Linked DNA regions of Planctopirus limnophila DSM 3776. The protein of the gene in region 2 binds, or shares a complex with, the protein of the main gene of each other region. Links are inferred from orthologs where the notes say so. Each region holds a gene or a part of one and is shown on either strand. Other genes may lie near its edges.

Region 1 (5,555 bases), 350 kb from region 2 along the record:
GCTTTAGGAGTGATGACGCAGCAGATTCTTTCGCATGGCGGAGTGACGGGTGATTTTCAGGGAGATGCCACCTTAGGATTTTGGGGATGGCCATTCCCTTCGACCGATCTGGCTGTGAATGCCTGCCGGGCCGCCCTGGCCATTCGCTGCGAATTTGACAGTAAACGGGGCCGAAAAGACCACCCGCTCTCAGATTTTGCCATGGGAATTGGCCTGGCTCATGGGCGGGCCGTGGCAGGAAAAATCGGGACCCTCGAACAGGTGAAAGTGACCGTTTTCGGGCCTGTGGTCAATCTGGCCAGCCGGCTCGAAGGGCTGACGAAACAGCTCAGAGTTCCGATTTTGCTCGACGATCCGACAGCACAACTGATCAGACAACGATTACCTCCGGAAATCGGGCGGCTGCGCAAGCTGGCCCGCGTATTGCCATATGGCATGGATCGACCTGTGGTCGTCCACGAGCTTTTACCCGGAGAAAAGGATTATCCACTCCTTTCTGATAGCCAGATTCAGACTTACGAACTCGGCGTCGAAAAGTTTATCGCAGGGGATTGGGAGGAAGCGTACCGGTGCCTGCATTCCATGCCCAGCAGTGACCGGGCACAGGATTTTCTGATTCATCAGATCGCGATGAATAATCGTCAACCTCCCAAAGATTGGGATGGAACTATTCGGTTCCCCGGAAAGTGATGAGTTAAAAGACGTTGTCGTCGATTGTTGTCTGCACGCTCGCTCAGCAGATGTGCCATTGAGGCCGGGCTCGACTTTTTGGTGATTTGTCATGAACCTGAATTTTGTTTTGAGCCAGCTATACTGGGGACCACTGGACTAGCCAGCAGAATCGATACAGATCGTCAACTGGCGATGTTGCACCGCGAAGACATCCCGGGATTTGTGGAAAAAAGTCAACTCAAGGCCGGACGCTGGCCGTTCGTGTTGTAGGATTACACAAGCACTTCCTGATCCTGTCGTGCCGAGTGTCTGTCATCATGGGTGATACTCCAGACTGATAGCCATTCGAATCGAGTTGAACTTCCCCATTCCATCATTTTTTGGGTGCATTGCTTTCGATGAATGAGCTCCCATCGAACGACCGCCCGCGCGTTCTGGTGATCGATGACGATCCTTTGTTTCGCAGTCTGATTACGACTTTACTTCGCAAAGAGTATTTCGTGGCTGTGGCAGCTGATGGAGCCGAAGGTTTCTACAAGGCTGCCGAACATCCACCTGATATCGTCCTGATCGATGTCCAGATGCCCGGTTGGGATGGAATCAAGACTCTCAAGCATTTCCGAGGGCACCCCAGCCTGTCCCATGTCTCACTGGTCATGCTGACTTCGGATAGTACGCGCGACACGGTGATGGCAGCGATCCAGGCCGGGGCGCAGGATTACATCGTCAAAACCAGCTTTTCAAAGGAAGATCTTTTCAACAAGCTGGCCAGGCTCGATCCGCGGCGAAAAATGGTCATGCAGAGAGTCGAAGCTCAAGCGGCGGCCGCTCTTGGTGTTTCCCGCGCGACAACAGCCTCACCGGCCACTGGCTTCGCTGCCCAGAGGCCAATCACACCGGTCGCTCAGGCTGCAAACATTCCGGTTTCGCCGCTCTCAGCAACTACTCCTATGGCGACGCAGACAGCGGTCAATTCGCGAACAGTTCCCCCTCCCAGTCATCGCGAGGCCTTCGGTGTCACAGCTCGAATGTCTGAATCTCAGGCTTCACGACCTGAGGTCACCAGCGGGGCCTCGGCTCTCGTCACTGCTCACACAGAGATGGGAGCACCGGCTCGAACTGGTGAACATTCGGGTGCTGTTGCCGCTTCTGCAAAGCCGGCTGCTGAAGACCAGAACCGAGAGACGCTGCTTCGCGATCTGATCGATAACTGGGAATGACACAGTCACCCCTGAATCCCACGCGGGATGATCGTGTAGACTGGCCGGGCACCATCGTGTCCTGTCGCTTATGCGCGATCATGCACGTTCTTCGATCGGCTTAAACAGCCACGCTGCATCGCTCAGCTCCCTTTCCCCGATGAATTTCATTACCATCGCAGGCTGGCTTTCGCATACGATACTTTATGGTCTTCAGGCATTTCTGCTGGTCAGAGTGGAATTGCAGAGCGACAGTAACTTTGTGTGATCTTTCGAAACGGACGGATCACCCAAGATGACATTTTGAATTATGGTTCAGATCGTGGGAACGAGCATGAATTTGTCGGATCAGCCTGTCTCAATCAGCCGTTGCCATTTCCGGCTTCTGGGATACCTGGGAGCTTTGTTTCTCACCATTTCGGGCTGTGGTGCGGCCGCATATGAAAATCGAGTCGAAGAAACCGCCAAGTATTTCCGTTACCTGGAAATTCTCGATCAGAACCTCGGGCCTCTCTGGCGTGATTCCGGCATTGAGCTCAGGGTTCCCAAACAGTTTCAACTCATGCCAAAGCCACAAGTCCCTAAGGCTGAAGAGGGCAAACCCGCACCCGTCGTGATTGATCATCGACAACCGGATTACATGAACTTTGAGTTTCCAGGATTGATCGGTGCCTGGCAGACAAAAGTGAATGCCACCGTGAATGGGGCTGCTGCAGAGCGCAAAGCCTACATCTATGTGATCAGCAATTACTCGATGTTTTCACAGGCCAATCAGATTGCGAAGGCCCCTGAATTTTCGCAGAGTTTTCTGGATCGATTCTGGCAGTCATTATCGATTCCAGAAGATCAAAGACGTGCCCTTCAGGAAAAGTATCCGAAGGTGCAGGGCTATCAGCCCGAGAAGAACTTTACTGTCATCAACCTCAGGCCCAGCCAGCCAATTGATGGTGTTCAGTACCTGTTTGATGTCTACCTGATTCAGCAGCAGGACGTTCAGGTGGCTGTGATTGTGGCGACACCTGCGGATTCGGATGCCAATATCTTCCTGGGCAAAGGCATACCGCTCATGCTGGAAACGATGGCCCTGACTGGTGAAAAGCCACGTGCTGGCGGTAAACCCGCAGCTCCCCAGTCAAACGCATTTTAGATCGATGGAAAAGGCCACGATTTCAATTGGAAATCGTGGCCTCTCGTCAGGCGAAAATCCTGTTTAAGAGCGAACTACAGCACCGTGGTGCTCCAGACAGGAATTCATCACGTTCTTCTGGATTTCATCGACCTCTTCACTGGTTAATGTCCGTTCAAAAGAGCGATAGACCAGTGTTGCCAGATAGGACTTTTGTCCTTCTCCCAGTTGTTTACCACGGTATTGACCGCTGAAGCGGACGGCTTCCAACAGTGGCCCAGCTGCCAGCTGGATGGTCTTTTCAAGATCAATCCATTGGACTTCTTCAGCCAGTGAAAAATTCAGATCGCGAATCATGGACTGATACTGCGGAATCGCACGGAACTGCGGAGCTGCCTGAAACAGTGCCTCCAAAAGTCCCATATCGACTTCTGCAACAGTCACCTGATCTTTCATGCCTGCGTGCTGGACAATCTCCGGATGCAGCTCTCCGCACCAGCCCCATCGCTTACCATTCAGCCACAGTTCAGCACCTCGATAAGGGGCAAATGACTCAAGTGAGGATTCGGTTGTCTCCAGGCGAATATCTGATCGGCAGGCCATAGCGACTGCTGCCAGAATCCCCTTGAGATCCAGAAATGGCAGACCACTGACACAGCCTAAAACTGCGGGTTGCTGAGCACAATCCGCAGTGATTTCGCTTCCCAGATAGACACGGGCAATTTCGAAGAGATGCGCGTCATGATTTCCACGGCGGATATTCTCCCGCCGGACGTTGAGGAGCGAGGGGACGAGACTTTGCCGCAATAAATTCTCGTTGCGCCGCCGCGAGTGATCGACCATTAATGAGGTTGTCACACTCCGGGGAGCAAACCAGTTCTGCTGAGATTCGCTGGTGAAGGCTACTGTCATGGCCTCGAAAAAACCAGATCCCACCAATGTGCGACGAACCTTCTCTGCCACTCGATCTGCTGTCGTTTTACGGCTGGAGCAGAGGGGCACAGGCACATTTTCGGGGATGTTTTCGTACCCGTAAATCCGGGCCACTTCTTCAATCAGATCAATTTCCCGAACTAAGTCCCGGCGGAACGACGGCGCCAGCACAGTGATTGTCTGGGGCGTACTGGAACTGATCTGGCAACCCAGAAGCTGCAGAATTTGCGAAACTTCCGTGGATGGAACTTCGATCCCTAGAATTTCGGGAATACGGGAGAATCTCAGCTCAATCGGCTTTCCAAATGCAGAGGCAAGTTCACCCGCAATGACTTCTCCAGAAAGAACTTCGCCACCCGCCAGCTCCTGGATCAGCGAAGCGCAGCGAGCATTCGCCCAGGCAACCCCATGCTGATCAAGTGCTCTTTCAAATCGATAGGACGAAGGGCTGAAAAGTTCGAGAGAGCGAGAGGTGTTTCGCACGCTCAAAGAGTTGAAACTGGCGGATTCCAGCAGGATTGTCGTCGTTTCGTGAGATATTTCGCTCTCAAAGCCACCCATGACCCCTGCCACAGCAACGGGGCCTCGCTGGTCGGCAATCACACCCATTGTGGAAGTCAGCCGGTACTCGCGCTGATCGATGGCTTTAATCGTTTCACCGTCGCGAGCCTTGCGGACGGTCACTTGTGAACCAGCCAGTTTCTGGAAATCGAAGGCATGCAAAGGCTGGGCACACTCGAACATCACATAGTTTGTGGCATCGACCACGTTGTTAATGGTGGCGATCCCGAGACTTTTCAAACGATCAACCAGCCATGCCGGACTGGGCCCGACTTTGACGCCACGAATCACACGGGCGACGTAGACGGGGCAAAACTGTTGATCCTCGATCGAGATTTGAATGTGGTCGGCGGCTTTATCAGCACATTCTTGCAGCTTGATTTCGGGCTGGCACATCCCTTGCTTGGTAATGGCCGCAATTTCACGAGCCACACCGAGGTGTCCCAGGCAATCGGGCCGATTGCTGGTGACTTCCAGATCGATCACCGTCTGAGAATCACGCTGCTCAATAAACTCGAGGTTAAGCCCGGCATGTGTCAGGCGATCCCCGAGTTCTTCAGGTGAAAGGCTGATATTCACGTAGTCTTTGAGCCAATCCAGATTCACCAGCATCCAATTCGCCTCTCGCAGATGTCGATCACTCGATGAACAACTCGATCGACTCACAGCCAGTTCGAGTCATCATAATGTGTGCAGACTTCCGTAGAGTCTAACTTTTGATCGTCTGGCTGCCCAGCTTGCAGGATCAAGAGGGGCTCGCTTCGTCTTCAGGCTTCGTTGTGGCAACGCTTGTCGCTGGCTTTTCCAGCCGTTGAGAAGCGAGCAGATTCCGAGCCTCGATTTTTCGTTCGGATTCTGTCACACAGGCGGCGATGACGAGGTCGCCAGCAACGTTCACTGTCGTGCGGGACATATCGAGAATTCGATCGACACCCATGATAATGCCAATCGCCGAGCCCGGGATGCCGACCGATTGCATGACCACCACAATTAAAGGGAGCGAACCGCCGGGAACACCCGCGGTACCAATTCCGGCAAGGACCGACATCATGACGACTTGAATC
Region 2 (8,135 bases):
CCGGAGTTGAGCCTGCTGGCTGCTCAGGTGGAATCGGCCTGCCGGGAAAATCGGATGGATGACATTCTGGAGCTGACAGCCGAATTGATTTCCTACTTGCGGCGAATTTCAGTCTAACTTGAGGCTGGTCTTAACTTGTTTGTGGGTTATGGCTTACAATCTCTTTGAGCATGCGGATTTCCAGGTGGATGGCCTTGTTTTTCAGATTCCTCTTCATCGCGATGCCAGCGCGATCTCTCGTCTCAATCACTCCTGATGACGCGCATTTTCCCGGGATACCTTCCGGCGAAGTGATTCCTGAATCCGCGTGCTGAAGAAACAGGGACTTTTCCCCGGGGGATGCAGCAATTATGCTGTCAGGGAAGCCGTCTTGTGTGACCTAACACAGGAGATGACTTCCGGTCGGCACGAACGGCAAATTGAGTGCGGACCGACGAGTTGACTCCGCGAATGTGGAAAGTGCTCCTTAACAATCACACTTCCATGTGATTGGGCCGTATATTGCTGATTCGATATGCCCGTGGGATTTGAATTGAGGAAATGTAGATGCCGCCATCATTGAAGTTCGCTGGTGCTGTAAGCTGCCTGATTCTGGCTTTTGGTGCAGGGGTTAGCTGGCAGAAGGCCATGGTGCCACAAATCGCGGCTCAGGATGAGCAGTTTCAGGCTCCCTCAGAAGACACAGTCAAGAAGATTGTTGTTGCTTATGATTCATTGCGGGCCGCGATGGAAGGGCTCAAGCAGGAGCAACGATATGTTCCTGCGACAAAATCTCTGAATCCTTATGGTGTGATTGTCGGCGGGCTGGATGTGGTTTCCGATCTGGAATCAGGACGAGGCGTCGATCCTTACACGTTTGCAGCTCTGTATTCAGGCGATGCGACAGACGAAATTGCGACTCATCTGACGAAGGATGAGGAAGGTCGTTTGATGTACAAGAACCGCGTTATCCGCATGTATCCGATTTCCCGCTTCAAAAAGCTCGAAGGACAGCGGATCAGCCTCACCAGCGGAAAGGCTGCGGCGGCAGAAGCAGCTCCGGAGAATTAAGCGTCGATCGCGGATGGAATGGTCATCTCTTTCCGACCAGGTCAATGTTGTGCTGTTCACATGCAAACTGAGACCAGCCACGACATTTCCGTCGGTAGGGCGGGATCGTTTGCTGAAAGCTCAATACAGGTTGGGTTGCGATCTCCTGGGATGGAGAATTTAAGGAGCATCGACGATGTCTCAACCACCCAGTGTCTCGACGTACACCCTGGCATGCGTGCTGACATTCTTGACGTTATTTGAACTTCAAATCGTTCTGACTGTGCTGCGTTTCAGCGGTGTTGATCCTGGCGGAAATCGACCATGGGTGCGGGCCGGTTTAATGGTAGTGCCGCTCGCCATGATGGTTTTCTATATTTTCTGGGGCAGAACTGAGTTTGAAAAGGTGCGGCATCTGCGCGGCCGGTTCCAACTCACGACGATGCAGAGCTTGCTCGTGGTCGTCTGGATTTTAGGGGCGGTCGTTCTAGGAATGCAGGCGATTGGATAAGAATCAGGTTTCAATCGAACATTCGCTTTTTTGCGGGTATATTCTCATAGAGGCCGCAGTTTTGCGGCCTTTAAAATCATGTTCGGGTTATGCGGGTTGCAAGACTCATTCGCCTGTGAAGAACAGAAATCACGGTCATTGAGCGACTTCGCCGATCTTCCCGACGACCACCGATGAGACGGATTGCGCCGGGTAAGTGTGGTTTTTGCCAATTTGCACCCGAGAAGCGAGAAGATTTTTCTTCAAAGGTGTTGGTTCATGGCGGTAAACTTTGCGGATCAGGAAATCTGTCTGCTGTTGAAATGTTGATTCAGCAGCCCCATCTCGAAGATTCGGCCAGAAGTTCTGGAAAGCTCAAACATGCATTTCCTCTCTCAGCGTCAGTGGTCACGACTGGTGCTCTGCACACTCCTCAGCGGTTCGGTAGCGATTCCTCTCTCGTGGGCGGATGAGAAAGCCACCAGCCCTGCTGGAGCTGCCAATGCCCGCATTTCCCGGCCAGTCGCCACGACTGCTGGCGACCAGCAGGGAGTTCGCGCACAGGTCTTTCAGCAGGCAGATGCTGATGGGACGACTTACTCGGCAATTGCCTTGCGAGGGAAAAATCTTGCTCCGGTAGCGGGCCCGCAAGAACTGATTGTTCTGGTCGATACTTCCGCCAGCCAGGTGGGTGCCTATCGTCAGGGTAGCCTCGAACTGGTGAGCGAATTGCTCAAATCGCTTCCTCAAGAAGTCACAGTCAGGGTGGCTGCCGTCGATGTGGGTGTTGAATCCCTCATGGGGGAATTCGCATCCTCGACGACACCGGCTGCCGTTTCAGCTGTTCAACAGTTGAAGATGAGAACACCTCTGGGAGCCACCAATCTTCCAGCGGCTCTGGATGAAGTTTCAGGCTGGTTTACCCAAAAAGGGCCTCGACATATTCTTTACGTTGGTGATGGTCATAGCACTGCCGAGTATGTTTCGATCGAACGATTTCAGACCACTTTAAGCCAGTTGGAAAAGCAGCAGGTCGCTGTTCACAGCTATGTCCTCGGGCCTAAATTCAACGGCAAATTAATTGGTTCACTCGCTCAGCAGACGGGTGGAGCCTTGTGGTGCCTGCCTTCAGCCACACCGGCGGCTGATGCCCCACAAGTCGCTGCCTCAATTACCGCACCCATCCTGCGAGTGGAAGAGTTTCAGGTTGAGGGTGATGCCGCTTTTGAACTCATTCCTGCCCGTGGCCTGCCACTCAGGTCCGATCGCGAGACTGTTTATCTGGGCCGTGGAACAATTCATGGCGAAGAACTGACAATCCGTGGTGAAGTCGCCGGTCGGGCTGTCATCGAGAAATTCAACCTGGCTCCATCCTCTACCCATGCGGCATTCCTGCCCGCCTTTGTACGACAGGTGATTTCGGAAAAAGGGATCACCAATTCATTAGCAGGCCTGGAAGCTTTGGGCCTGGCCAGCAGTGAATTTGAAGAAGGTAGTCGATTACTGGCAGCCCGGGCTGAAAAGGCGTCACGCGAAGGTGATCGTCAGGTGCTCGCACAACTGGCTGCCCAGGCCAAAGTCCTTTCCGTTCAAAGTGCTGCCATCGAACGACTGGTCGCGGCTCCTCAGGAAGCACCCGCAGCCAGTGCACCCATGGTCGAACGAACTGTTCCAGGCCAAGGGCCATCACTGCTCGATGAGCGGGAACAACTGATTCGAGTTCAAGCCGAGAAGTTACGGCAGCAGGTCAGTTCGACAGTGCAGTTTGCCCGTTCAGCCGTTGATTCTGGCGCGGCACTCGATGAACTCAAACGATCACTCACCGCTGTTCGGTCTGCGATTGATATTAATGCTGAAGAGCGTGTGCGTCTCGAACGAGTCCTTGGCTCGGAAATTCTCGCCACGACAAATCGCATTGAAAAAGAAAACCTGGATCGCGTTCGCAATCTGGAACGCTCAGCCCAGCTTGAGGCTCAGCAGCGTCTTGTCGAACAATCGGTTCTGGATGATGAACGCCTCGCGAATCTGATTGACCGCATTCGTGCTCTGATGAATGCGGGATGGCATGGTGATGATGCCGCCTTCTCGGAAGCTGAGGCTGTGGCCCGAGTCGCGGTCGATCTGGAACCCAATAGTGGTGCAGCCGCAGCGGCTCTGTTCAATGCCGAAGCAGCCACACAGTTACGCCGGGTGTTCCGTTTGCGGGCTCGCCGAGCGGATATGTTCCTGGAAACACTTTACCAGGTTGAACTCTCGCACGTGCCATTCCCGGATGAACCTCCGATTGTCTTCCCACCGGCCGAAGTCTGGAAGGCATTGAGCGAACGACGCAAGCGTTACCAGTCGGTTGACCTGAGGCAGAACAGCCCCAATGAGCAGAAGATTCTGTCAGCGTTGGATCAGCCCACTGAAGTGGAATTCATTGATACCTCTCTGAAGGACGCTCTGGACTTCATCGAAGATCTCCATAAGATCGAGATCTGGATCAATGAAGCCAAGATCATGGAAGAGGGGATCGCAATCGATCAACCAGTGAATCTGCAGCTTTCAGGTGTCAGTTTGCGGAGTGCACTCCGACTGATGCTGGAACCTTTGCAGCTTACTTATGTGATTCGTAACGAAGTGATGGAGATCACTACGCTCACCGATGCTGAAACCGCACTTTCCACCCGAGTTTATCCTGTCGCTGACCTGGTGATCCCGATTCAATCGTTCTTTGGTGCCGGTGGTTTGGGTGGTGGTAACAATGGCCAGCAGAACGGTGGCCAGCAGAATGGTTTAGGCGGACAAGGTGGTCAGGGTGGACAGCAGGGCTTTGGTGGCGGTGGAGGCGGAAACTTCTTCAGTCTGCCTGCTGAGCAACTAAAAAAAAACCAGACCCGATAAACTCGACTCAGAGTTCTAAGTGCCTTAATGAAACTGCGGAGTTTGGGCAGGAGGTTTTGCCACCTGCCCCACTTCGCAGTTCTGTTTTTTCAAAGAGAACCTTCTGCCAGAAAAAAGACTCCGCACCGGCGGACATCACTTCCAAAACGGTGAGTTTCAAATCGCCAGAAGAATGGGATCGGTTTCTGGTAGAGAAATCACCCAAGCAAGATGTTGTCCGAGAGCTGATTACCGGATTTTCTTCATCAGGTCAGCATGCAGCAGCCATAGGTCTCATTGAGGCCTCAATCCGGGCTGGCCAGGTTCAGCCCTGGATGCACGAGGTGCTGGCGTTATCGATGGAGCTTGATAAACGCCCCAAAGCACAGATCGAGCGTGTCATGCTCTCGGGTGTCGATGTGGGTGCAAATGATCCCGCCTCATTGGCTTTTCTCGCCACCTACTTTTCTCGATTAGGGCGGCCCGAACGTGCACTGTCGTTACTAGACCAGGCGGTTCGGCAAGATCCAACGCGGGTGGAGTTGTATTTACTAGCCACCAAAATCGCGATGTCCAATAAAGCCTGGGATACCATTTTGTGGAGTGCTCCCGGGTTGGCACAGCATGCCTGGGGTGCTGATCGGGAAGAGATGCTCAAGCTGGCAGAAGCGGCCACAATCGAAGCGACCACGGCTTTCCGCCAGAAGGGCGAGACTGCAACAGCAGAAATGTTGACTAAACAATTTGAGCAATCCAAAGCTTGCGATCTCAGTGTCAAAGTCGAGTGGAACGGTGCGGGTGATGTCGATCTGCTGGTAGATGAGCCCGGCGGGTCGACTTGTTCGCATGAAACTCCGCGAACTCCCGCAGGTGGATTACTTTCTCGTGACGGCTTTGGGCCACGTCAGGAAAACTGCCAGGAAGAATATGTCTGCCCGTTCGCTTTCGATGGTGAGTATCGAATTCGGATTCGTCATGTGCAGGGTGATATTGTGGGTAAGCGGGTGGCTGTCACGATCACTCGCCGCAAAGGTCAGACAGATGCTGACGAGACGACCCGGACGATTATCCTAGGAAAGGATGATCAGGAGTTACGAGTTCTCATGCGAGGTGGACGTCGTCAAGCGGCTGCCCCAGTTCCCGATGCTTCATCGCGTAAAGCGACCAAGCCAACAACATCCGGGAATGTCGTCCTCTCGGCGCTGAGAGGGCATATGCCGGATGCTCGAAACTGGCCACCACTGGCTCAGGTGGGGCCAAATGCTGGAGGAGGTGGTGGTGTGGGTGTCGGGGTGGCGCTGCAGGCACCTCAGGTCACGTCGATTGCCGAGGGAGTTTCCATGGCAGCGCTGGCGGTGGTTTCGGGAGATCGCCGATACGTCAGGCTGACATTGCAGCCTAACTTTACGGCAATTCGAGATGTGCTCCAGTTCAGCACAGCTTCCGGCCCAATTGGACGATGACCGTCACTTGCTGAGGGCGCTCCGCTGACGAAATGCACAAAAAGACCACCGGCTGTGTGCCATGCTTGCAGCTCTGGGCAAGCATGTTTTCGCAAGCAGCAACTCGCCGTTATCTGGTGGGAAACGAATCAGTCATTCCAAAGCTGTTACCACCAGCCACTGATAAAGATCCACGCGATCAACTCTAAAATTGCTTCAGGAACCGCAGGTCGTTTTCATAGAAAAGTCGAATATCGTCGATGCCGTGGCGCAGCATACAGAAGCGGGCAATCCCTAATCCAAATGCAAAGCCAGTGATCGTTTCGGGATCGTAACCGACATTTTCGAGAACCTGTGGATCGACCATCCCTGCACCACCGAGTTCCAGCCAGCCGTCTCGCCAGCGGACATCGACTTCGACAGATGGTTCTGTGAACGGGAAGAATGAGGGGCGGAAGCGGATTTCGACATCTTCACCCAGATAAGCGGCCGCGAACATCTTGAGCACACTCTTGAGAGTGGCCATCGTGACCCCTTCGCCGACCATCAGTCCTTCCATCTGATGGAACATCTGGTGGTGGGTGCGATCGATTTCATCCGGACGATAAACGCGGCCCACAGAGACAATTCTGACGGGAGGCTTCGTTCGTTCCATCACGCGAATCTGGACAGTTGAGGTCTGGCTTCGCAGAAGGATGGGCTGCCCGTTCGCTGTTTTAGCAGCCGCCAGGTAGAAATTGTCGAGTGGATCCCGTGCGGGGTGATCCTTAGGGATATTGAGCGCATCGAAATTGTGATATTCGTCTTCCAGCTCAGGGCCATCATCGACAGTGAACCCAAAGCGACCGATGATCTCTTTGAATTCTTCAATCGTCTGAGTAATAGGATGTTCCCGTCCTAACCTCGGAAGATTTCCCGGCAACGTGACATCAAAGTCTCGAGGCTGGCTCTCCGGACGAGAAAGCACTTCCACCCGGGCATCAAACAATTGAGTGACCCGCAGTTTCATATCATTAAAGGCCTGACCAATGGCCGGTCTTTCTGCGGGAGTCGCTTTCCCCAGTTCACTTTGCAGGTCTTTCAATCGCCCTTTGCTTTTCCCGAGAAAGAGGATGCGTACCTGCTCAAGATCAGCCACATTTCGTGCCGCTTCAATCGCTGCGGTTGCCTCTTGTTCAAAGACCTGAAAGGCCTCGTAGGCTGTACTCATTCGATTCTCATCCGGTGATTTTGGGTAAGTGATGGAGACCCGTTTCGTGGCAGGTGTCGCTTTATCGGTGAGTCAATTGTCCTGAAAATTCAGCGTACAGAGGAGCTTCATATAAAAGAAAAGGGGGCTGTGGATACTCCACGCCCCCAGAGAGACTCTTCAAACATTTGAAGACTGGGCGATCTCCCATCGCCAGAACCATATCCTTAACTTCCTGAATCGCCTGAAAGGCAGCATTCAGGAAACAAATGATTAGACAGCAGCCAGCTTGCGACCAAAATTGACATTGTTCTTTTGCAGTGCAGCCTTCACGAGGTTGGCCACTTCGTCGAATACGGCTGGGTGATGAATTGCCAGCTCGCTGAGGGACTTGCGATTGAGCTTGATCCCTGCAAGATCCATTCCGTTGATGAATCGGCTGTAAGACAGACCACGCATTTGAGCAGCGGCTGTAATACGAGTGATCCACAACGAGCGGAAGTCACGCTTGCGGGCGCGCCGGTCACGGAAGGCGAAGCAGCGGTTACGAACCACTGTTTCTTTCACCAGACGAATCTGCTTACTACGACCACCAACCTGACCGCGAGCTTCGCGGAAAAGCCGTTTGTGAGATTTATGGCGGGCAACTGCAAAACTGATACGCATAATAACCTGTCGTAAACTTCAAAGGGCGGTATTCGTGTGATCGTTGATCAGCAAAGAACAAACGATATGAACGCGTTCCCAGCCACAGTGGTCATTAAAAAATAGGCCTGTCGATTAGAGAATTGGCCGGAGACCTTCAATAATATTCTTGGCATTCGGGCCTGTCACCACGTTATCAAGACGGAGGTGACGCTTACGATTGCCACTTTTGTGAGACAAAAGGTGCCCGCGGTATGCACTCCGGTGCTTGGCCTTGCCACTTGCTGTGACTTTGAACCGCTTGAGCATTCCCTTGTGGGTCTTTTGCTTAGTCATAACTCTTCTCAACTTTGGCTGCCAACATGTCGGCAGACTGTCTGTCGTGAAATGCAGTGAAATTGCTGCGGCTCAACAAAGTCTTTCATCAAAGGATCTGTTCCTCTGATCAAAAGCCATCAATTCAGGAACGGGGAGT

Evidence for each region. Proteins that work in one complex are often made in the same cells at the same time.
Region 1: the proteins of pheS (region 2) and pheT are in contact, whole or in part, in a crystal structure (PDB 6P24), measured with the Escherichia coli proteins. The link is inferred for Planctopirus limnophila DSM 3776 from one-to-one orthologs.

The regions. Positions count from the first base shown.
Region 1 is NC_014148.1:2,917,336-2,922,890, reverse strand. What follows is about bases 2,593-5,555. They hold pheT (phenylalanine--tRNA ligase subunit beta), read right to left. Parts: upstream 5,104-5,555; coding sequence 3,082-5,103; downstream 2,593-3,081. Other genes in these bases: PLIM_RS11650 (dicarboxylate/amino acid:cation symporter), read right to left, coding at 5,237-5,555; PLIM_RS11660 (hypothetical protein), read left to right, coding at 2,593-3,018. Also shown: PLIM_RS11675 (adenylate/guanylate cyclase domain-containing protein), read left to right, coding at 1-690; PLIM_RS22865 (response regulator), read left to right, coding at 1,071-1,892; more of PLIM_RS11660, read left to right, coding at 2,206-2,592.
Region 2 is NC_014148.1:3,262,218-3,270,352, reverse strand. Bases 5,035-7,986 are described here. They hold pheS (phenylalanine--tRNA ligase subunit alpha), read right to left. Parts: upstream 7,037-7,986; coding sequence 6,032-7,036; downstream 5,035-6,031. Other genes in these bases: rpmI (50S ribosomal protein L35), read right to left, coding at 7,796-7,986; rplT (50S ribosomal protein L20), read right to left, coding at 7,289-7,681; PLIM_RS12910 (hypothetical protein), read left to right, coding at 5,035-5,847. Outside these bases: PLIM_RS12930 (Hpt domain-containing protein), read left to right, coding at 1-117; PLIM_RS12925 (hypothetical protein), read left to right, coding at 547-1,050; PLIM_RS12920 (hypothetical protein), read left to right, coding at 1,226-1,540; PLIM_RS12915 (vWA domain-containing protein), read left to right, coding at 1,901-4,405; more of PLIM_RS12910, read left to right, coding at 4,462-5,034; more of rpmI, read right to left, coding at 7,987-7,996.